One region of the Streptomyces sp. NPDC001914 genome, then DNA from elsewhere that is predicted to be linked to it. Evidence: riboswitches for the same ligand, from Rfam matches in the RefSeq annotation. Region 1 holds a riboswitch; each other region holds the start of a gene.
What was found. A riboswitch is a leader RNA that binds a small molecule or an ion and turns the genes downstream of it on or off. The one in region 1 is predicted to bind thiamine pyrophosphate.
Positions count from the first base shown of each region.

Region 1 (6,765 bases):
GCAGCGTCGTGTACGTGCCCGCCGGGGTCGCCCACAAGTTCCACCACATTACGGAGGACCTGCGGGTCCTGGTGGTGTTCTCTCCACCCGAGAGCTGACCCCGCGTCTCAGGGTTCCCTAGGGGAACGGTCAGGGGAGGACAAGGGATGCGAGGCCACCGCACGGCGTCCCTCCGTCCTAGCATCGGATGCGAGACACGACAGAACCCGGAATCGGCGTCCCGGACTCGGGGCCACGGGCAGGAGAGGCAAGGACAGGGCGATGCAGGAGATCTTCAGCGGTATGCCGTGGTGGGTGAAGTGGGTCGCGGTGCCGGTCATCGCCCTCGTGGTGTTCGGCGGTCTGATAGCGAGCGTCGTCGGGTTCGTCATCGGCCTGCTCTTCAAGCTGCTCGTCTTCGTCGCGCTGGTCGGCGGGCTGATCTTCATCGTGCGGAAGTTCATGTCGGGTTCCTCCTCGCGCAGCGACTGGTGAGGTGCGCGCGGGGGTGAGCGACAGGTAACGGAGAAAGGGGAAAGGGAACCCAAGGTTCCCTCGGCCGGGGGAAGTTTTCCGGTGAGGCCGCATATGGGCGGTGACGGGCCGTTAGAGTCCGGAACTCGACGCGGGGCCGACCCCGCGGGCAGCGCACAGCCCCCTCCCGTGACTCCCCGCACGGGCGGTCCTCCTCGCTCTTCGGAGTGCCCCTTGGCCACGGTTGACACCGCACCCGCACCATCCGTCGCTCCACCCTTCCGGCGACCGGGTACGCCCGCTGCGGCACGCGTTCCGCCGGTCCAGCCGCGTTCGTCGCCGGGGGAGGCGCCGCCCTCGCACACCCCGCCCGGGGAGCGGGCGGAGTGCCGGACTCCGGCGACCGGGGAACCCGCCCGGCGGCCCCGCACCCCCTCGGCGGAGCCCGAAGCCGCTCCCCTGGACTCGCACACCACCACGCTGATCGGCTCGGTCCAGCGCGCGATGCGTCTGCTGGAGGCCGTCGCCGCACGTGAGCAGGGCGCCCCCGCCAAACAGCTCGCCCGGGAGGCGGGACTGGCGCTGCCGACCGCCTACCACCTGCTGCGCACCCTGGTCCACGAGGGCTATCTGCGCCGCGACAGAGGGCTGTTCTTCCTTGGCGAGGCCGCCGAGCGCCTCGGCAGCAACGGAGCCCGGCAGAAACGTCGCAGCACGATGCGGGACACGCTCGAGCAGTGGCGCGACGCGATCGGCGCACCCGTGTACTACGCGGCCTACCGCGAGGGCGAGATCGAGGTCATGTGTGTCGCCGACACCCCGGCGAACCCCGCCGTCGCGGAGTGGGCCGATTTCCGCGAGACCGGGCACGCCCACGCGGTCGGCCAGTGTCTGCTGGCCCAGCTGGACGACAGATCCCGGCGTGACCACCTCGACCGCTATCCGGTGCGGGCACTCACCGCGTACACGGTGCGTGACGAGGACCGTCTGCTGCGCCGGCTGGAACGGACGGGCCGGATGGAACCGGTGATCGAGCGGCAGGAGTACGCGCTGGGCACGGTCTGTGCCGCGATCCCGGTCACGGCGGGCAGTTCCGCAGCCACCGTGGCCTTCTCCCTCCCGTCCCACCAGGGCGACCGGCTGATCCCCACAGCACGCAGGCTGCAGAGCGAGGTCGGCCGCCGGCTAGGAACACTCGCCCTCTCTATCAGTATCTGAAAACTCACTCCTTGTAATTAGGCATGCACGTTGAGCAAGATTTCCAGCAGTGTCAGGTGGGACCACTCCTGGCCAGTCGAGGGCAAACGACGGGGTAGGCGATGCGCGAGTCGGTGCAGGCAGAGGTCATGATGAGCTTCCTCGTGTCCGAGGAGCTGTCGTTCCGCATTCCTGTCGAGCTGCGATACGAGACCTGTGATCCGTACGCGGTGCGGTTGACCTTCCACTTGCCCGGCGACGCGCCGGTGACCTGGGCGTTCGGTCGGGAACTGCTCATCGACGGGGTGGGCAGGCCCTGCGGGGACGGTGATGTGCACATCGCTCCGGCCGACCCGGAGGCGCTCGGCGAGGTGCTGATCCGGCTTCAGGTCGGCGGCGACCACGCGCTGTTCCGGTCCGGGACCGCGCCACTCGTCGCGTTCCTCGACCGGACGGACCGGCTCGTGCCGCTCGGGCAGGAACGCTCCCTCGAGGGTTTCGACACCTCGCTCGACGCGGTGCTCGACCGCATCCTCACGGAGGAGCAGAGCGCGGGCTGACGCCGCGGCCGGCCCACAGCGGAGGAACGCTTCCTCACAAGGGCCGCCGATGCAGGATGGTTTCAGCGCTGCCTCGGTACGCGTCAGTGCTTGCGACGACGTCCCTTCCCGCCCCGTGCCGGGGTCCTGTCGGCCTGGGGCTGCGCGGGGACGGGTGCGCCGCCCTCGCGGTCCGCGGCGACCACCAGGGCGGCCAGAGCGGTCGTCACCGGCACCGCGGCGACCAGACCGATCGATCCGACCAGCGTGCGCACGATCTCCTCGGCGACCAGTTCGCTGTTGGCGACGGTGCCCACGCTGCTCTGAGCGATCGAGAAGAGCAGCAGCAGGGGCAGCGCGGCGCCCGCGTAGGCGAGGACGAGCGTGTTGACGACCGAGGCGATGTGGTCCCGGCCGATGCGGATACCCGCGCGGTACAGGCCGCGCCAGCCCATCGTGGGGTTCGCCTCGTGCAGTTCCCACACCGCGGACGTCTGCGTCACCGTCACGTCGTCCAGGACACCGAGCGAACCGATGATGACGCCCGCCAGCAGCAGACCGCTCATGTCGATGGACGGGAACAGGCCGTGGATCAGGCCGGTGCTGTCGTCGGTGTTGCCGGTCAGCACGGCCCAGTCGATGAAGAACGAGCCGAGGAAACCGATCAGCACCAGGGAGAGCAGGGTGCCGACCACCGCGACGGAGGTCCGGGCCGACAGGCCGTGACACATGTAGAGCGCGATCAGCATGATCGCGCTGGACCCGACGACGGCCACGAGCAGCGGGTTCGAACCCTGGAGGATCGCGGGCAGGATGAAGAAGTTCAGGATCACGAAGCTGATGGCCAGCGCGACCAGCGCCATGACGCCGCGCATCCTGCCGATCACCACGACGACCACCGCGAAGATCACGGCGAGCAGTGTCAGCGGCAGCTTCCGGTTCGCGTCCGTGACCGAGTACTGGAGGTCCTTGGGGGCGGACGGCTCGTAGGCGACGACGACCTTCTCGCCCTGGTGCAACTGCCGTGACTGGTCCGGCTGCACGATCTCCGTGAACGTGCGGCCCTTGTCCTTCCCGGTGTCGATCCGGACGGTCGCCTTCTTGCATTCCCCCGCGGTCCGGCCCTGGTCGGAGGAACCCCCGGTGGTGGAGGCGGCTCCCACCGAGCTCCCCGAGGAGGCGTTCACGGACTTGCAGTCCACCTGGTCGATCTTCGTGACCGTCGCCTGCTGGGTCTGCCGGTCGAAGCCGACGCCGGTGCGCTCGTGGGCCGGCGCGCCGCCGGGCCACAGGAGCACGAGACCCGCCACGACCGCGGCCGCGAAGGGGATCAGTACCGCGGCGATGACCTTGCGCAGATGCCGGGAGACCGGCGCGGCGGGACCGTGGCTGTGGGAATGCCCGTGCCCGGAGCCCGCCGGCTCGCCGTGCCCGCGGCGGGGACCCGGCTCGTGCCCGTCGCCCGGACCGTGATGATCGCCGTCCGGTCCGTGCCCCTGTCCGTGCCCGTGCTCGTGGCCGGTGCCGGAGCCATGCCCGCGGCCGCCGTCGGAGCCGGGACGCCGTGGTGGCTCGGACGGGGGGAACGGGTGCTGCCGGGTCGTCGTCACCGCCCGATCATCGCAAGAACGTCAAGGGCCCTCTGTTCACCGCGCCAAATATGACGCTAGCGTGGAGGCACCTTTGCACACGCGGGAGCTCGGAGCACCGGGCTGAGAGGACGCTGACCTCCGTCTTCGCGATGTTTCACATGAAACATCGGCGATCGGAAGCCGCTGCGTCGACCGCTGAACCTGTTACCGGGTAATGCCGGCGTAGGGAGTAGGTCAGATGACCGACAAGGATGTACGCACGCCTGCCTTCGGACGGACGGACGGGGCTTCCCCGTCGTCCCCGGACGGCCAGGACAGGCGGTCCATCGGCTGGCACAAGGCGTACGTCGGGGGCACACGCCCCGATCTGCGGGTGCCGGTCCGCCAGGTGCACCTCACCAACGGGCAGTCCGTGACGTTGTACGACACCTCCGGCCCGTACACCGATCCGACCGTCGACACCGATGTGCGCAGGGGGCTGACGCCGCTGCGCGAGAGCTGGATCATCGCCCGCGGGGACACGGAGGAGTACGCGGGCCGTCCCGTCCGTCCCGAGGACGACGGGATCAAGCACACGTCCCCGCGCGGAGGGCTGCGCAACCTCGACGCGGTCTTCCCGGGCCGGCCGCGCCAGCCGCGCCGGGGCCGGGCCGGGCAGGCGGTCACCCAGCTCGCCTACGCGCGGCGCGGAGAGATCACGCCCGAGATGGAGTTCGTGGCGCTCCGCGAGAACGTCGACCCCGAGGTCGTACGGGAGGAGATCGCAGCGGGCCGGGCGGTGCTGCCCGTGAACGTCAACCATCCCGAGATCGAGCCGATGATCATCGGCAAGCGGTTCCTGGTGAAGGTCAACGCCAACATCGGCAATTCCGCGGTGACGTCCTCCATCGAGGAGGAGGTGGAGAAGATGACCTGGGCGACCCGCTGGGGCGCCGACACGGTCATGGACCTGTCCACCGGCCGCAACATCCACACCACGCGTGAGTGGGTGCTGCGCAACTCCCCCGTCCCCATCGGCACCGTGCCGCTCTATCAGGCGCTGGAGAAGGTCGACGGCCGTGCCGAGGAGCTGACCTGGGAGATCTACAAGGACACCGTCGTCGAACAGGCCGAGCAGGGCGTGGACTACATGACGGTCCACGCGGGCGTGCGCCTGGCCTACGTGCCGCTCACCGCGAACCGCAAGACCGGCATCGTCTCGCGCGGCGGCTCGATCATGGCCGCCTGGTGCCTCGCGCACCACAAGGAGTCGTTCCTGTACGAGAACTTCGAGGAGCTCTGCGAGATCCTCGCCGCGTACGACGTCACCTACTCGCTCGGTGACGGGCTGCGGCCGGGTTCCATCGCGGACGCCAACGACGCGGCGCAGTTCGCCGAGTTGAGGACGCTCGGGGAACTCAACGCGGTCGCGAAGCGTTTTCAGGTACAGACGATGATCGAAGGCCCGGGGCATGTCCCGATGCACAAGATCAAGGAGAACATCGACCTTCAGCAGGAGATCTGTGATGAAGCTCCGTTCTATACGCTCGGCCCGCTGACGACGGACGTCGCGCCCGCGTACGACCACATCACGTCCGGCATCGGTGCCGCGATGATCGCCTGGTGGGGCACGGCCATGCTCTGCTACGTCACTCCCAAGGAACACCTGGGGCTGCCCGATCGTGACGACGTCAAGACCGGCGTCATCACCTACAAGATCGCCGCCCACGCGGCCGACCTCGCCAAGGGGCACCCGGGTGCGCAGGAATGGGACGACGCGCTCTCCGACGCCCGCTTCGAGTTCCGGTGGGAGGACCAGTTCAACCTGGCTCTCGATCCGGACACGGCACGGGAGTTCCACGACCAGACGCTGCCGGCCGAGCCCGCCAAGACGGCCCACTTCTGCTCCATGTGTGGGCCGAAGTTCTGCTCGATGAAGATCAGTCAGGACATCAACGAGCGGTTCGGCGGTGAGGTGGCCGACGGTGCCTCCGCCGCGGAGATCTCCGAGGGCATGCTCCAGAAGTCCCGGGAGTTCGCGGAGGCCGGCAACCGCGTGTACCTGCCGCTGGCCGACTGAGCCACCCCACGGGGGCGCGGTCCGGGGAGCACCCCCGGACCGCGGTCCCCGGCCCGGTCACGGCGTGACGTCCTGCGGGTACCAGCGCAGTTCGAGGGTGTTGCCGTCCGGGTCCCGGACGTAGACCGAGGTCGCGGTGCCGCGTGCGCCGAAGCGTTCCACGGGTCCTTCGAGCACGGTGAAGGCTCCCGACGCGATGACCTGGTCCCAGTCCAGCGGTTCCACGGTGAGACAGATGTGGTCGACGTTGGACCCCTCGGGGGCATGGGCGATCAGGTCGATGATGGTTTCCGCGGTCACCCGCACCGACGGGAACGGAGCCTGGCCGAGACGCCATTCGGCGACGCGCACGGGTTCCAGGCCGAGAAGTCCGGTGTAGAAGTCCAGGGACCGTTCGATGTCCTCGACCTTGAGAACAAGGTGGTCGAAGGCCTTCACGCGCAGCGTGGTCATGTCGTCTCCAGGGCTACGGCGTGGCGGAGCCACGCGCTGAACAGGACGGGGTCGATCTCGTCGGCACGCCCGAGCTTTACGGAGGCCATCCGGCGGGCTCCCGCGACGAGCCGGCCCGATGGATCGCTCACGTCCTGGCCGCGCCACAGGCCGAAGGTGACAGAGGACGTGTGGGCCTTGAGCAGGCAGACCGGGGCCCGGCCCGGCTTGTCCCCGAGGCTCCAGGTGGGATGGCCGTGCCACATGGCCCCGGAGTCCTCGGGGAGGGCCGCGTCGATGACGTGCCTCAGTCTCTCGCCGATGTCGCGCAGCGGGCCGTCGAGTCCGTTCAGGTAGGCGGTGATGTCCGCGGAAGGCATGGGTCCCCGTTCGGAAGGATGTGATGGGTGTGGTGGATGGGGTCGTCCGAGCCGGGCTCGGAGTCGTCGTTGGGTGCTCGGGCGGCCGGGGCGTTCGGCTTCTTCCCTCGGCC
Region 1 covers NZ_JBIASW010000005.1:126,834-133,598, reverse strand. Annotated here, with positions in the region: gene ACFYYF_RS16185 (cupin domain-containing protein) at 1-98, shown strand, start outside; gene ACFYYF_RS16180 (DUF5326 family protein) at 262-474, shown strand; gene ACFYYF_RS16175 (IclR family transcriptional regulator) at 913-1,671, shown strand; gene ACFYYF_RS16170 (SsgA family sporulation/cell division regulator) at 1,773-2,210, shown strand; gene ACFYYF_RS16165 (YibE/F family protein) at 2,294-3,799, opposite strand; TPP riboswitch at 3,871-4,027, shown strand; gene thiC (phosphomethylpyrimidine synthase ThiC) at 4,020-5,840, shown strand; gene ACFYYF_RS16155 (VOC family protein) at 5,898-6,293, opposite strand; gene ACFYYF_RS16150 (DUF1801 domain-containing protein) at 6,290-6,652, opposite strand.

Region 2 (6,765 bases), on a different contig from region 1:
CACGCCCCTCCTCACCCTCGACGAGATCGACGAGGCGACCCACAGAGAGGTCGCCTTCCGCCCGCCGGGGGCTTAGCCCGACGGTCCTGCCCGGGCCACCGCGCCGCGCGAGGGCTCCGGCCGCCGTCCTCAAGGTCCGACAACCTCCTGGCACTCACCTGCCGGAGCGCTGCGATGGGTCCTGACGGGGATGTCGGCCGGCTAAACCGGACGTCGCGGGCGAGGACCACACGCCGAACCACTGCTCGGCGCCGTACTCCTCGAACCGCTCCACCTCCGTGAACCCCAGCTTGGCCGCGAGGCGTATCGAGCGGTCGTTGGCGCTCTGCGTGCACAGCACCAACGGCTCGCCGGGGAGGGCGTCGGCGAACCAGCCGAGTGCCGCCGCGCACGCCTCGGCGGCGTACCCGTACCCCCACGCCTCCGGCAGGAACATGTAGCCGAGTTCGGCCTCTCCGGCATCCGGACGGACGTGACCCGGGCGCTCCGCGTCGCGCCGATCGAGCGTGATCATGCCGATCATGACTCCGCCGAGATCGATCACGAAGAAGCCGGGGCGCCGCCCGGGCACCTCAGGTGCCGTGCGCTCGAGCTCATCACGCGGTCGAGGGCCACCGATGTAGGTACCAACCTCTGGCGAGGCGAACAGCTCGATGAACGCCGCACGGTCGCGGGCCTCGGACTCGCGGAGCACGAGCCGTTCGGTCCGTATCGGGGCAGGTGGCCAGGCTACGGGTCCCAACTCGGTCATGCCGGGCAAGCTATCGCACGCCCGACGCCCTGAACCACGCCAGCTCCACGGCGTGTTGGTCGATCCGACCGCAGACGGGATGGGAGCTGGAGTGGGTGAGAGGTTGGGAATGGGATGGGGGGCGAAGACCCGCAGTAGCGTGACCGCATGGATGAACCCCGGATCAAGGTGTACGGCTCGGCGACCGAAATCACCGTCGCGGCCAATGCCGCAGGGCTGCGCGACCTGGCCGAGCGGCTCATGGGACTGGCGGATCCCGAACTCAGGGACGGCTACCACGAGCATCTCGAGGGCGGCATCAACCTCGAAGAGGGCTCGGTCAGTCTGATCCTGGCCAGAGACGAAGCGCTGTAGCGCCTGCACAGACCCAGCGTCAATACCGTCTGGAACAGGGCGGATTCGGAGAAGGCGGAACCGGCCGGATTCGAACCGGCGTCCTCGCGGTTTTGGAGACCGCGCGCGACGACCTCTGCGCTACGGCTCCGCCCCCTCCGCCATCCTAAGGTCGCCCCCTGCTGCCGAGGTGGCACTAGTGCCTTTGCCGGGCCTGTCCGTCCAGGGACTTGGAGAACGCGGGCTTCACCTCCTCGTGGCCGGTTGGAGGAGCGAGTCCTGGCCGTAGGGGTAGAACCACGGGCTCCAGTCACCTTCTTGGAGGTGGGAGAGCGCGATGAGGGCGTCGGCGGCGTTCTTGCAGCGTGGGTGTCGTGCCGCGAAGGACGCGATGCGGGGGCGCTGCGTGAGCAGCCAGTCGGCGACGGGGCGCGGGTCGCCGTCGTACCACCACTGGAAATCGAACTCCTCCCACAGGAATTCCGTCCCCCAGCCCACTGCCAGTCGGACGAGGCCGGCATCCGCGGCGGGGCCGGAGAGGCCGGCGATGTGGTCCAGCCATGGCTCCAGGCCGCCCGTGGCGTGGGCGACGCCTTCCAGGAGATCGCGGATGTCCTGCGGGGACCGGCCGTCGGTCAGGGCGAGGGTGAGCAGTGCCCGGAACGCCTGCTCGACCGCGGTGCGCTCGGCGACCGGCCAGCCGATCAGTTCGGCTCCGTACCGGCCGAGATTGCGCAGCTCATAGGACGGGTCGGTGTCAGAGCCTTCCGGGCCGCAGCGGCGCAAGGCACGCGGTATGAGGCGGCGCCACAGGACCGGGTACTGGTCAGCGTCCCAGTGATCGACGACCTTGCCCATGAAGCCCCGGAGGACGTCGACCGGCACATCCCGCGGTTCACCGCCGAGTACGCGAAGTTCCGCTTCCGTGAAGCAACGAGTGCACCCCGCCACCGGCCGGTCGAGCTCCGGAGGGGAGGCGAAGATCCGGTCCACCTCGGCGAGAGAGAGCCGCCACGTCGCGTACGGGTCGGGGACAGGCTGATCGAGCATGACGGCTACCTACCGTGACTCCGCACGGTGAGCCGGGCGAAGATCGCGACGCTACACCGGTTCCCGCCCGGCGGGTACCCGTTTCCCGACGCAGGCGAGGCCAGGATCCGCAGGGTCGGGCCGACTGCCCGCCCCTGAAAGCCGCGCACGGGCTGCCGGGCCGTTCCTGGGCCGTGCGGAGCCGGCCGATGGTGACCGGCGGCGTTCGCGGGTGATCGCCCCCACCCCGCTCCGGCCTGGGCCGGTGCTGTTGATCTGCGACACTGGTAACGCCATGCCTAAGCCCGGAGAACTCACCTTTGTCGCGCCGCGCGGAGCCAAGAAGCCGCCGCGGCACCTTGCCGATCTCACGCCTGCCGAGCGCAAAGAGGCGGTTGCCGCGATCGGTGAGAAGCCGTTTCGTGCCAAGCAGCTCTCGCAGCACTACTTCGCGCGGTACGCGCACGACCCCGCCGAGTGGACGGACATCCCCGCCGCCTCGCGCGGCAAGCTCCAGGAGGCGCTGCTTCCCGAGCTGATGACGGTCGTACGTCACCTCTCGACCGACCAGGACACCACCCGCAAGACCCTGTGGCGGCTCTTCGACGGCACGCTCGTCGAGTCCGTGCTCATGCGCTACCCGGACCGGGTGACCATGTGCATCAGCTCGCAGGCGGGCTGCGGGATGAACTGCCCGTTCTGCGCCACCGGACAGGCCGGTCTCGACCGGAACCTGTCGACCGGCGAGATCGTGCACCAGATCGTCGACGGCATGCGGGCGCTGCGTGACGGCGAGATCCCCGGGGGTCCCGCCCGGCTCAGCAACATCGTCTTCATGGGGATGGGCGAGCCGCTCGCCAACTACAAGCGGGTCGTCGGCGCGATCCGCGCCCTCACCGACCCCGAGCCCGACGGGCTGGGGCTGTCGCAGCGCGGCATCACCGTCTCGACGGTCGGGCTGGTCCCCGCCATCAACCGGTTCGCGGACGAGGGCTTCAAGTGCCGCCTCGCGATCTCCCTGCACGCCCCGGACGACGAGCTGCGCGACACCCTCGTCCCCGTGAACACGCGGTGGAAGGTGCGTGAGGTGCTGGACGCCGGCTGGGGATACGCGGACCGCTCCGGGCGCCGTCTGTCCATCGAGTACGCGCTGATCCGCGACATCAACGACCAGGCGTGGCGGGGCGACCGGCTCGGGCGGATGCTCAAGGGCAAGCCCGTGCACGTCAACCTCATTCCGCTGAACCCGACCCCGGGTTCGAAGTGGACCGCTTCGCGGCCCGAGGACGAGAAGGCGTTCGTCGAGGCGATCGCCGCCCATGGCGTCACGGTCACCGTCCGGGACACCCGGGGCCAGGAGATCGACGGAGCGTGTGGTCAGCTCGCCGCGACCGAGCGGTAGTCTGAACCGAGTCGGTCCGTTTCGGCATCTTCGTCATTCGATGCCGTCATGACCTGACATCTTCACCGTCCGACATCTTCATATTCCGACAGGGGAGCGCCACAGCGCTGAGAGTGCGGGACAGACCGCAGACCCTCTGAACCTTGCCCAGGTCATTCTGGGTAGGAAGTTCGGTCATTACTCAAGCTGTTGCGCCCTGCCCGGGAACCGTCAGAGGTCCCGGGCAGGGCCGCGTCTCTTCCTGGTCACCCAGGAGGAATCAGTGATCACCAACACCAGCAGCGGCAGACGGCTCGCGGTCACGGCCGTCGGGCTCGGCCTCGTCGCGCTGCCCGTCCTGTCCGCGTGCGGCTCGTCCGACAGCGCCGGCTCGGGCGACTCGAAGACGATCACGCTCGTCAGCCACGACTCGTGGCTCGTGTCGAAGAGCGTCCTCGCGGACTTCGAGAAGCAGTCCGGCTACAAGGTCCGCGTCCTCAAGGACGGCGACGCCGGGCAGGCCGTGAACAAGGCCATCCTGACCAAGGACAACCCCCAGGGCGACGTCTTCTTCGGCGTCGACAACACCCTGCTCTCCCGCGCGCTCGACAACGGGCTCTTCCAGCCGTACGAGGCCAAGGGCGCCGACCAGGTCCTGCCGCAGTACCGCGCCGACCAGGCCAGGCACCGCGTCACGCCCATCGACACGGGCGACATCTGCGTCAACTACGACAAGGCCTGGTTCAGCAAGCACAAGCTGGCGCCGCCGCGGTCCTTCGACGACCTGGCCGAGCCCGCGTACAAGAACCTCCTCGTCACCGAGAACGCCGCCACCTCCTCGCCCGGCCTCGGCTTCCTGCTCGGGTCCGCCGCGCACTACGGCGACCAGGACTGGCAGGGCTACTGGAAGAAGCTCAAGGCCAACGGGGTCAAGGTCGTGGACGGCTGGGAACAGGCGTACAACGAGGAGTTCTCGGGGTCCGCCGGCGGCAAGAAGGCCAAGGCCGACCGGCCGCTCGTCGTCTCGTACGCCTCCTCGCCGCCCGCCGAGGTCATCTACGGCGACCCGAAGCCGACCACGGCCCCGACCGGGGTCGCGGACGGCACCTGCTTCCGCCAGGTGGAGTACGCGGGTCTGCTCAGCAACGCCAAGAACGCCAAGGGCGGCAAGGCGCTCCTGGACTTCCTGCTCACCAAGGAGTTCCAGGAGGACATGCCGCTCAACATGTTCGTCTACCCGGTCCGTGAGGGTGCGCGGGTGCCGGCAGAGTTCACCCGGTACGGTCCGCAGGCCAAGGATCCCGAGACCCTGGCGCCCGCGAAGATCGCCGCCGACCGCGACCAGTGGGTCAAGTCGTGGACCTCGCTCGTACTGAAGTAGCCGACCGGGCCGAAGCGGCCGACGGCCCCGGTGGAACCACCGGGGCCGGACCCGCGGACATGGCTCCGCACCGGGCCCGCGGAGGGAACGCGGCGCGCTTCGCCCTGATGGCGCTGCCCGTCGCGTTCTTCGCGGTGTTCTTCGCCTATCCCGTCGCCGCGATCGTCTCGCGCGGGCTCCACGGGGACGGCGGCTGGCAGCTGGGCCGTATCTGGGAGGTCGCGACCCGGTCCGACATCCGGCACGTGCTGTGGTTCACCACCTGGCAGGCGCTCGCCTCGACGGCGCTCACGCTGCTGGTCGCGCTCCCCGGCGCGTACGTCTTCGCGCGCTTCGACTTCCGGGGCAAGCAGGTGCTCCGGGCGGTGGTGACGGTGCCCTTCGTGCTGCCGACCGTGGTCGTCGGCACGGCGTTCCTCGCGCTGGTCGGCCGGGGCGGGCTGCTCGACGAGCTGTGGGGTCTGCGCCTGGACACCACCGTGTGGGCGATCCTGCTCGCGCACGTCTTCTTCAACTACGCGGTCGTCGTACGAACCGTCGGCGGGCTCTGGTCGCAGCTCGACCCGCGCCAGGAGGAGGCCGCGCGCGTGCTCGGCGCCTCGCGCCTGGCGGCCTGGCGCAGGGTGACGCTGCCGGCGCTCGGGCCCGCCGTGGCCGCCGCCGCCCTCATGGTCTTCCTCTTCACCTTCACCTCCTTCGGCGTGGTGCAGATCCTCGGCGGCCCCACCTTCTCGACCCTCGAGGTCGAGATCTACCGCCAGACCTCCGAGATCTTCGACCTCACGACGGCGGCGGTGCTGACCATCGTCCAGTTCGTGGCCGTCGGCGCGATCCTCGCCGTGCACGCGGCGACCGTACGCCGGCGGGAGACCGCCCTGCGTCTGGTGGCCCCGGAGACGACCGCCCGCCGGCCGCGCGGCGCGGGACAGTGGGCGTTCCTCGCGGGCGTGCTCGTGAGCATCGCGGTCCTGCTCGTGCTGCCGCTCGCGGTCCTCGTCCAGCGGTCCCTCGGCGCCCCGGGACTCGGCTACTACCGGGCCCTGGCCGACGACGACGGAGGGGTCTTCCTCGTCGCCCCGATCGAGGCCGTCGGCAACTCGCTGGAGTACGCGCTCGCCGCCACCGCCATCGCCGTCCTGATCGGCGGTCTCGCCGCCGCGGCCCTCACCCGGCGGGCCGGCCGGCTGATGCGGGGCTTCGACGCGCTGCTGATGCTGCCGCTCGGCGTCTCCGCGGTCACCGTGGGCTTCGGATTCCTGATCGCGCTGGACGAACCGCCGCTCGACCTGCGCGCGAGCTGGATCCTGGTGCCGCTGGCCCAGGCGCTGGTCGGTGTCCCCTTCGTCGTACGGACCATGCTGCCCGTGCTGCGCGCGGTGGACGGGCGGCTGCGGGAGGCCGCGGCCGTCCTCGGGGCCTCCCCGTGGCGGGTGTGGCGCGAGGTCGACCTGCCGATGGTGCGGCGGGCCCTGCTGATCGCGGCCGGCTTCGCCTTCGCCGTCTCCCTCGGGGAGTTCGGCGCGACCGTCTTCATCGCACGGCCCGACAACCCGACGCTGCCGGTCGCCGTGGCCCGGCTGCTGGGGCGCGCGGGAGATCTCAACTACGGCCAGGCCATGGCCCTTTCGACGATCCTCATGGTGGTGTGCGCGGTGGCGCTGCTGCTGTTGGAGCGGGTACGGACCGACAGGACCGGGGAGTTCTAGATGCTGCTGAGCCTTGAGGGCGCGACCGTACGCTTCGGCGGGCGGGCCGTGCTCGACGCCGTCGACCTCGATGTCGCCGAACACGAGATCGTCTGCGTGCTGGGGCCGAGCGGCAGCGGCAAGTCCACACTCCTGCGGACGGTGGCCGGACTCCAGCCGCTGGACACCGGCCGGGTGGTGCTCG
Region 2 covers NZ_JBIASW010000015.1:102,082-108,846, reverse strand. Annotated here, with positions in the region: gene ACFYYF_RS32610 (GYD domain-containing protein) at 1-76, shown strand, start outside; gene ACFYYF_RS32605 (GNAT family N-acetyltransferase) at 155-751, opposite strand; gene ACFYYF_RS32600 (hypothetical protein) at 899-1,105, shown strand; tRNA gene ACFYYF_RS32595 (tRNA-Trp) at 1,161-1,235, opposite strand; gene ACFYYF_RS32590 (hypothetical protein) at 1,331-2,134, opposite strand; gene rlmN (23S rRNA (adenine(2503)-C(2))-methyltransferase RlmN) at 2,409-3,515, shown strand; TPP riboswitch at 3,596-3,701, shown strand; gene ACFYYF_RS32580 (thiamine ABC transporter substrate binding subunit) at 3,778-4,875, shown strand; gene ACFYYF_RS32575 (ABC transporter permease) at 4,935-6,581, shown strand; gene ACFYYF_RS32570 (ABC transporter ATP-binding protein) at 6,582-6,765, shown strand, end outside.
Region 2: it holds a riboswitch for thiamine pyrophosphate, as region 1 does, so the genes downstream of both, ACFYYF_RS32580 (thiamine ABC transporter substrate binding subunit) here and thiC (phosphomethylpyrimidine synthase ThiC) in region 1, are expected to answer to the same signal.

Region 3 (6,765 bases), on a different contig from region 1:
GTCGTCCTCGTTCACGGGCAGCAGACGGGGGACGGACAGCGAGCGCGGGATCACGCTCGTACGGTCGTCGGCGTTGTCGTGGCCCACGGACAGGGCGCCCGGCGGGATCGCGTCCAGCTGGTCGGCGGTGAGGCCGGCCCGCGCCTCGAGGACCTGGCCGAGCAGGGACACCGCGTCGGCCGGGCGGACCTCGGGGTTGCGGGCCGTGGCAGCGGTCACCAGCTCGTCCAGCGGGTACGCGAGGCCCGGCACGACGGCCGACGGAGGCGGCACGTCCTCGTGCAGGTGCTGGTAGAGCACCTGGGCGGGGGAGTCCGCGGTGTGCGGCTTGGCGCCGGTGAGCATTTCGTAGAGGACGACACCGCAGGCGTAGACGTCGACCCGGGTGTCGGAGGTGCCGTGCTCGATCTGCTCGGGGGCGAGGTACGACACGGTGCCGAGGACGGCGCCCGTCGTGCTGGTCACCGTGTCCACGGCGCGGACGAGCCCGAAGTCCGCCACCTTGACCCGGCCGTCGTCCCCTATCAGGACGTTCTCCGGCTTCATGTCCCGGTGCACGAACCCCGCGCGGTGGGCGGCGCCGAGAGCGGCGAGGACCGGCTCCAGGATGTCGAGCGCGGCCCGCGGCTGCAGGGCGCCGCGCTCGCGCAGCACGTCGCGCAGGGTGCACCCGGCGATGTACTCCATGGCCAGGTAGACGTACGACCCGTCCGCCCCCTGGTCGAAGACCTGCACCACGTTCGGGTGCGCCAGCCGGGCCACCGACTTGGCCTCGCGGATGAACCGTTCGACGAACGAGGCGTCGGCGGCCAGCGTCGGGTGCATCACCTTGAGCGCGAGCACGCGGTCGAGGCGGGTGTCCAGGGCCCTGTAGACCGTGGCCATCCCGCCGACCGCGATTCGTGCCTCGACGCGATAGCGGCCGTCGAGCACGTGTCCGACAAGCGGGTCCTGAAGGGTCGTATCCACGCAGGTGAGTCTACGAGCCGCCACTGTCACGGGCCCCCGTTCGGCCGATACGGGGCCCCGACTGCAGCCGAGCTGTGACGCACACCGTCCGTACGAAGACCTGTTCGACGTACGGATGTCCGATCATGTCCCGTCCGTGACCGCAAGCACCCGGCGCGACAACGTGCACCGTCCGCCCGGCCGGAAACCGGCGGCGGGCGGACCCGGCGGACCGGCGGCGCGCCGGCCGGTGCTCAGAACGCGGGGCGCTCGGGGTCCAGCGCCGCCATGCCCTCCACCGGCGAGGACGCCGTCGCGAAGTGGCGCCGCGGGATGCGTCCCGCCCGCCGCGCCAGGCGCCCCGCCTCCACGGCGTGCCGCATGGCCTCCGCCATCAGCACCGGCTCCTGCGCCCGTGTCACCGCCGAGGCCAGCATCACCCCCGCGCACCCCAGCTCCATCGCGAGCGCGGCGTCCGACGCCGTGCCCGCTCCCGCGTCCAGGATCACCGGCACGCGCGCGTGCTCGACGATCAGCTCGAAGTTGTGCGGGTTGCGGATCCCGAGCCCGGACCCGATGGGCGAGCCGAGCGGCATGATCGCCGCGCAGCCGACGTCCTCCAGCTTCCGCGCCAGCACCGGGTCGTCGTTCGTGTACGGCAGCACGGTGAAGCCGTCGTCGACCAGCGTCTCCGCCGCGTCGAGCAGCTCGATCGGATCGGGCAGCAGGGTGCGCTCGTCGGCGATGACCTCCAGCTTCACCAGATCGGTGCCCAGCGCCTCGCGCGCCAGACGGGCCGTCAGCACCGCCTCGCCCGCGGTGTAGCAGCCGGCCGTGTTCGGCAGGACACGGATGTCCAGCCGGGCCAGCACCGACAGGACCGAGCCGTGCACGGACGCGTCCACGCGCCGCATCGCGACCGTCGTCAGTTGCGTGCCGGACGCCACCAGGGAGCGCTCCAGCACGTCGAGGCTGGGCGCGCCGCCCGTGCCCATGATGAGCCGGGACGCGTAGGCCGTACCGCCGAGGACGAAGGGGTCGTCTGCCATGGGTTCAGCCTCCTTGGACGGCGGTGAGGACCTCGACGCGGTCGCCCTCGGCGAGCGAGGTGGACGGCCACTGCGCTCGCGGGACGACGGTCTCGTTCAGGGCGGCGGCCACCCCGGACGACGAGGGGGTGAGGGTCGCGACGAGCGCGTCGAGAGCGGTTCCGGCGGCGATCCGGCGCCGCTCCCCGTTGACGACGATGTTCATACCGGCAGCTCCGTGCGGGCCGTGGCGCCGAAGCGCAGGGGAGTGAAGGGGCGGGCTTCGGCGGGGAGTTCGCCCGTGGTCAGGACGTGGGCCATCACGTCGCCGGTCACCGGCGTCAGGAGCACACCGTTGCGGTGGTGCCCGGTGGCCAGCAGCAGCCCGTCCAGCGCGCTCGGGCCGAGCAGCGGCGCGTTGTCGGGCGAGCCGGGGCGCAGCCCCGCGCGGGTCTCGGTGAGCGGCAGCTCGGTGATCCCGGGGACCAGCTCGTGGGCGTCGCGCAGCAGCTCGTACACGCCGCCCGCCGTCACGGTGGTGTCCCAGCCCAGCTCCTCGCTGGTCGCGCCCACCACCAGCTCGCCGTTCTCGCGCGGCACCAGGTAGACGTGGCTGCCGCGCACCACGGCCCGCACGGTGCGGTTCAGGAAGGGCGCGAAGTGCCGCGGCACGGTCAGCCGCAGCACCTGTCCCTTGACCGGGCGCACCGGCGGCACGGCGTCCTCGGGGACGCCCGCGAGACGCCCGCTGAAGCTGCCCCCCGCCAGCACCACCCGGTCCGCGGCGAGGGCGGTGCCGTCCGCGGTGACGACCCCGGCGGCCCGCTCCCGTACGACGCTCAGACGCTCCGCCCAGGTACGGTGCACGGTCACCCCGGCCCGCTCGCACGCGGTGACCAGGGCGGCGGCCAGGCGCCGCGGGTCGATCTGGTGGTCGCCGTCCACCCGCAGTCCGCCGCGCACGCCGGGCGCGAGCATCGGCTCGAGGCGGCGGCACTCACGGCCGCTCAGCCACTCCGACTCCAGCCCCGAGCGGACCTGGAGCGCGTGCAGTTCGCGCAGATGGGCGCGGTCGTCGGCGTCCAGCGCGACGGCCAGCGTGCCGCTCCTGCGGTAGCCGAGGTCCTGGCCGCTCGCCTCGGAGAGTTCGGCGGCGAAGTCCGGATAACGGCGGGCGGAGGCGAGGTTGAGGCCCAGCAGGGTCTCCTCGCCGAAGTGCAGCTCGGTGACGGCGGCCAGCATCCCGGCCGCGACCTGCGCGGCCCCGCCGCCGGGCCCGGGGTCCACGAGCGCGGTCGCGAGCCCGCGCTGCGCGGCCCGCCAGGCCGTCACCAGACCGATGATTCCGCCCCCGACGACGAGGACGTCCGACGAACGTGCAGACGGCATGGGCGTCCAGCCCCTCCCTTCGCCGGCATGACCCGGATCAGGTTCGTACGGTCGGAGGCCGCCCAGCCTCCCTCTCAGCCCGGTGCGTCCGGGCTCCCGCGAGTGCTTTACGTTGGCCACCCTAGCCCGCCCCCGTCCGTCTCAGTAAGGGAGCCTCCGCCCATGGCGCGACCGCTCGACGGCCTCGTGCTCGCCCCCGTCGCCGACCAGGCCCCGGGCCAGGTCGGCACCCGCACCCGGTTCACCTATCACGAGGAGGACGGCGTGGTCTGGGCCGACTACGCGGGCGGCGACGTCGTCCGCGGACACCTCGTGGGAACCCGCGAGGGCGACCGCCTCGACTTCCGGTACGTGCAGCTCAAGCGGGACGGGACCACCGCGTCGGGGCACTGCGTGTCCCTCGTCGTGGACCTGCCCGACGGCCGGGTGCGGCTGGAGGAGACCTGGACGTGGGAGTCGCAGCCGGGCACCGGGACGAGCGTCGTGGAGGAACCGGCCGACACCGGCTGTGTGCAACAGGTCACCGAGCACGTCCGCTGACTGACGGATTGTCAGGTGTCTATGGTGATCAGGTGAGCGATCAGACGCAGGCACAGTCCCAGCCGCAGAGGCCCGCGGCACGGCGGGTCGTCGTGGTGGGCGCGGGCATGGCCGGGGTGCAGACCGCGGTCGCCCTGCGCGAACAGGGCTTCACGGGCACCGTCACGCTGATCGGCGCGGAGCCGCATCAGCCCTACGACCGGCCGCCGCTGTCCAAGGCCGTCCTGCTCGGCAAGGCCGAGGGCTCCGCGTTCGACATCGACTTCGAGGCCCTGGACATCGATCTCCGGCTCGGCAGCGAGGCGCTCGGCGTGCGCGCCGGCGACCACGAGCTGGACACGGACGCGGGACCCGTCCCGTACGACGTCCTGGTCGTCGCCACCGGCGCCGAACCGATCCGGCTCCCCGGCGCCGAAGGCGTGCCCGGCGTGCATCTGCTGCGCACCCTGGACGACGCCGACCGGCTGCGGCCCGTCCTCGCCCGCCAGCACGACATCGTGGTGGTCGGAGCGGGCTGGATCGGAGCGGAGTTCGCGACGGCCGCGCGCGAGGCGGGCTGCGCGGTCACCGTCGTCGAAGCCGCCGACCGGCCGCTCGCCGGGGCGCTGCCGCCCGAGGTGGCCGCCCCGATGGCCGCCTGGTACGCGGACAGCGGGGCCACGCTGCGCACCGGCGCGCGCGTGGAGCGTGTCGAGCCCGGCGCGGTGGTCCTGGACGACGGCTCCCGGGTCCCGGCCGGCGCCGTCGTGGTCGGGGTCGGCGCGCGGCCGGCCACCGCCTGGATCGCCGACTCCGGCATCGCACTCGGCGCCCACCGTGAGATCGTCGCCGACGACCATCTGCGCACCTCCCTGCCGGACGTGTACGCGGTCGGCGACTGCGCCTCCTTCCCCTCCGGCCGCTACGAGGAACGCCTCCTCGTCCACCACTGGGACAACGCCCTCCAGGGCCCGCGCACGGTCGCCCTGAACATCGTCGGCCAGACGCCCGCCGCCTACGACCCCGTGCCGTACTTCTGGTCCGAGCAGTTCGGCCGTTTCGTGCAGTACGTCGGCCACCACACGCCCGTCGACACCCTGGTGTGGCGCGGCGACCCCTCGGGCGCCTCCTGGTCGGTGTGCTGGCTCCGCGAGACGCGGCTCGTCGCCCTCCTGGCGGTGGGCCGCCCGAGGGATCTCGCCCAGGGCCGCCGGCTGATCGAGGCGGGCGCCACGATGGATCCGGTGCTGCTCGCGGACCCGTCGAGGCCCCTGAAGGGCGCCACGGCCTGATTCCGTCACCCCGGGTCGGACGCCCTCGGCTTCCGGCTGTCGGTCCGGGATGGCAGGCTTGTCCCGTGACCGAGATTGACGCAAAGACCGATGCTCTCGTCCCCGCCTGGCTCACCCTCCCCGACATCGCCGAGCAGCTCGGCGTCGAGGTGACGCGCGTCCGGCAGCTGGTCAAGGAGGGCCAGCTCATCGCCGTACGCCGTGGTGAGAACCGCGCGCTGCACGTCCCCGCCGACTTCATCGACGTGGACGAACAGAAGGTCGTCAAGGGCCTGGTCGGCACCCTGACGCTCCTGAGGGACGACGGTTTCTCCGACGAAGAGGCCCTTGAATGGCTCTTCACCCCCGACCCGACCCTGCCCGGCACCCCCGCGCAGGCCCTGAGCGAGAATCGCGGCACGGAGGTGAAGCGCCGCGCCCAGGCGCTCGCCGTCTGACCTGAACGAGACCGTCCGGCACGGGGAGCACGGCGGCGGGACCCTCCCGGCCGCCGCGCTCCCCGCGCACCGACAACGGGGGACCACGCATGCCCGAGAACGCCGCCACGACCGCCCGGGGCCGCCTCGCCGACGCCCGCGTCTACCTGTGCACCGACGCCCGCAGGCGCCAGGGCGACCTCGCCGGGTTCCTCGACGCGGTCCTGGCGGGCGGTGTCGACATCGTGCAGCTCCGCGACAAGGGCATGGAGGCGGCGGAGGAGCTGGAGCACCTGGAGGTGTTCGCGGACGCCTGCGCCCGGCACGGCAAGCTCCTCGCGGTCAACGACCGGGCGGACGTGGCCCACGCCGCCCGCGCCGGCGTCCTGCATCTGGGCCAGGGGGACCTGCCGGTTCCCGCGGCCCGCGCGATCCTCGGCGACGACGTGATCGTCGGCCGTTCCACGCACTCCGAGGCCGAGGCCCGGGCCGCCGCCGTCCAGGACGGCGTGGACTACTTCTGCACCGGCCCCTGCTGGCCCACCCCCACCAAGCCCGGCCGCCACGCGCCCGGACTCGGCCTGGTCCGCGCCACGGCGGCCCTCGGCACCGACCGTCCCTGGTTCGCGATCGGCGGCATCGACCTCGGCCGGCTGGACGAGGTGCTCGAAGCGGGCGCCCGCCGTGTCGTCGTCGTACGGGCGATCACCGAGGCGGACGACCCGGGCGCCGCGGCGGCCGAGTTCGCGAAGCGGCTCCGGGAGATCTGAGGGCCTGCCGCCGCGCGCGGAGGCCTTTTCGGCGGGGTCACTGTCCGACGATCGGGCGGGGCCGTCGTCCGACGATCGGGCGAAGGCGCCGTCCGGCGAACGGGCGGGGGTGCCGTCCGACGATCGGGCGAGGCCGCTGTCCGGCGATCGGGTGAGGCTCCTGTCCGAGAGTCCGGCGGGGACGCTGTCCGAGGGGTGGACAAGAAATCGACAGATCGGACAAAAGTCAGCGGTTCGGTTGGGCGACCGACGCCCTCTGGCTAACCTGCGGGTATGGCCCTCGGATCTGCTTCCACCAGGACTGATCGCGCACGCACGGTGCGCGACATGCTCGCGACCGGCAAACAGACCTTTTCCTTCGAGTTCTCGGCGCCGAAGACGCCCAAGGGCGAGCGGAACCTGT
Region 3 covers NZ_JBIASW010000008.1:301,403-308,167, forward strand. Annotated here, with positions in the region: gene pknB (Stk1 family PASTA domain-containing Ser/Thr kinase) at 1-969, opposite strand, end outside; gene ACFYYF_RS24045 (thiazole synthase) at 1,203-1,997, opposite strand; gene thiS (sulfur carrier protein ThiS) at 2,002-2,202, opposite strand; gene thiO (glycine oxidase ThiO) at 2,199-3,365, opposite strand; TPP riboswitch at 3,363-3,475, opposite strand; gene ACFYYF_RS24060 (hypothetical protein) at 3,528-3,905, shown strand; gene ACFYYF_RS24065 (NAD(P)/FAD-dependent oxidoreductase) at 3,938-5,176, shown strand; gene ACFYYF_RS24070 (Rv2175c family DNA-binding protein) at 5,242-5,613, shown strand; gene thiE (thiamine phosphate synthase) at 5,703-6,362, shown strand; gene metF (methylenetetrahydrofolate reductase [NAD(P)H]) at 6,636-6,765, shown strand, end outside.
Region 3: it holds a riboswitch for thiamine pyrophosphate, as region 1 does, so the genes downstream of both, thiO (glycine oxidase ThiO) here and thiC (phosphomethylpyrimidine synthase ThiC) in region 1, are expected to answer to the same signal.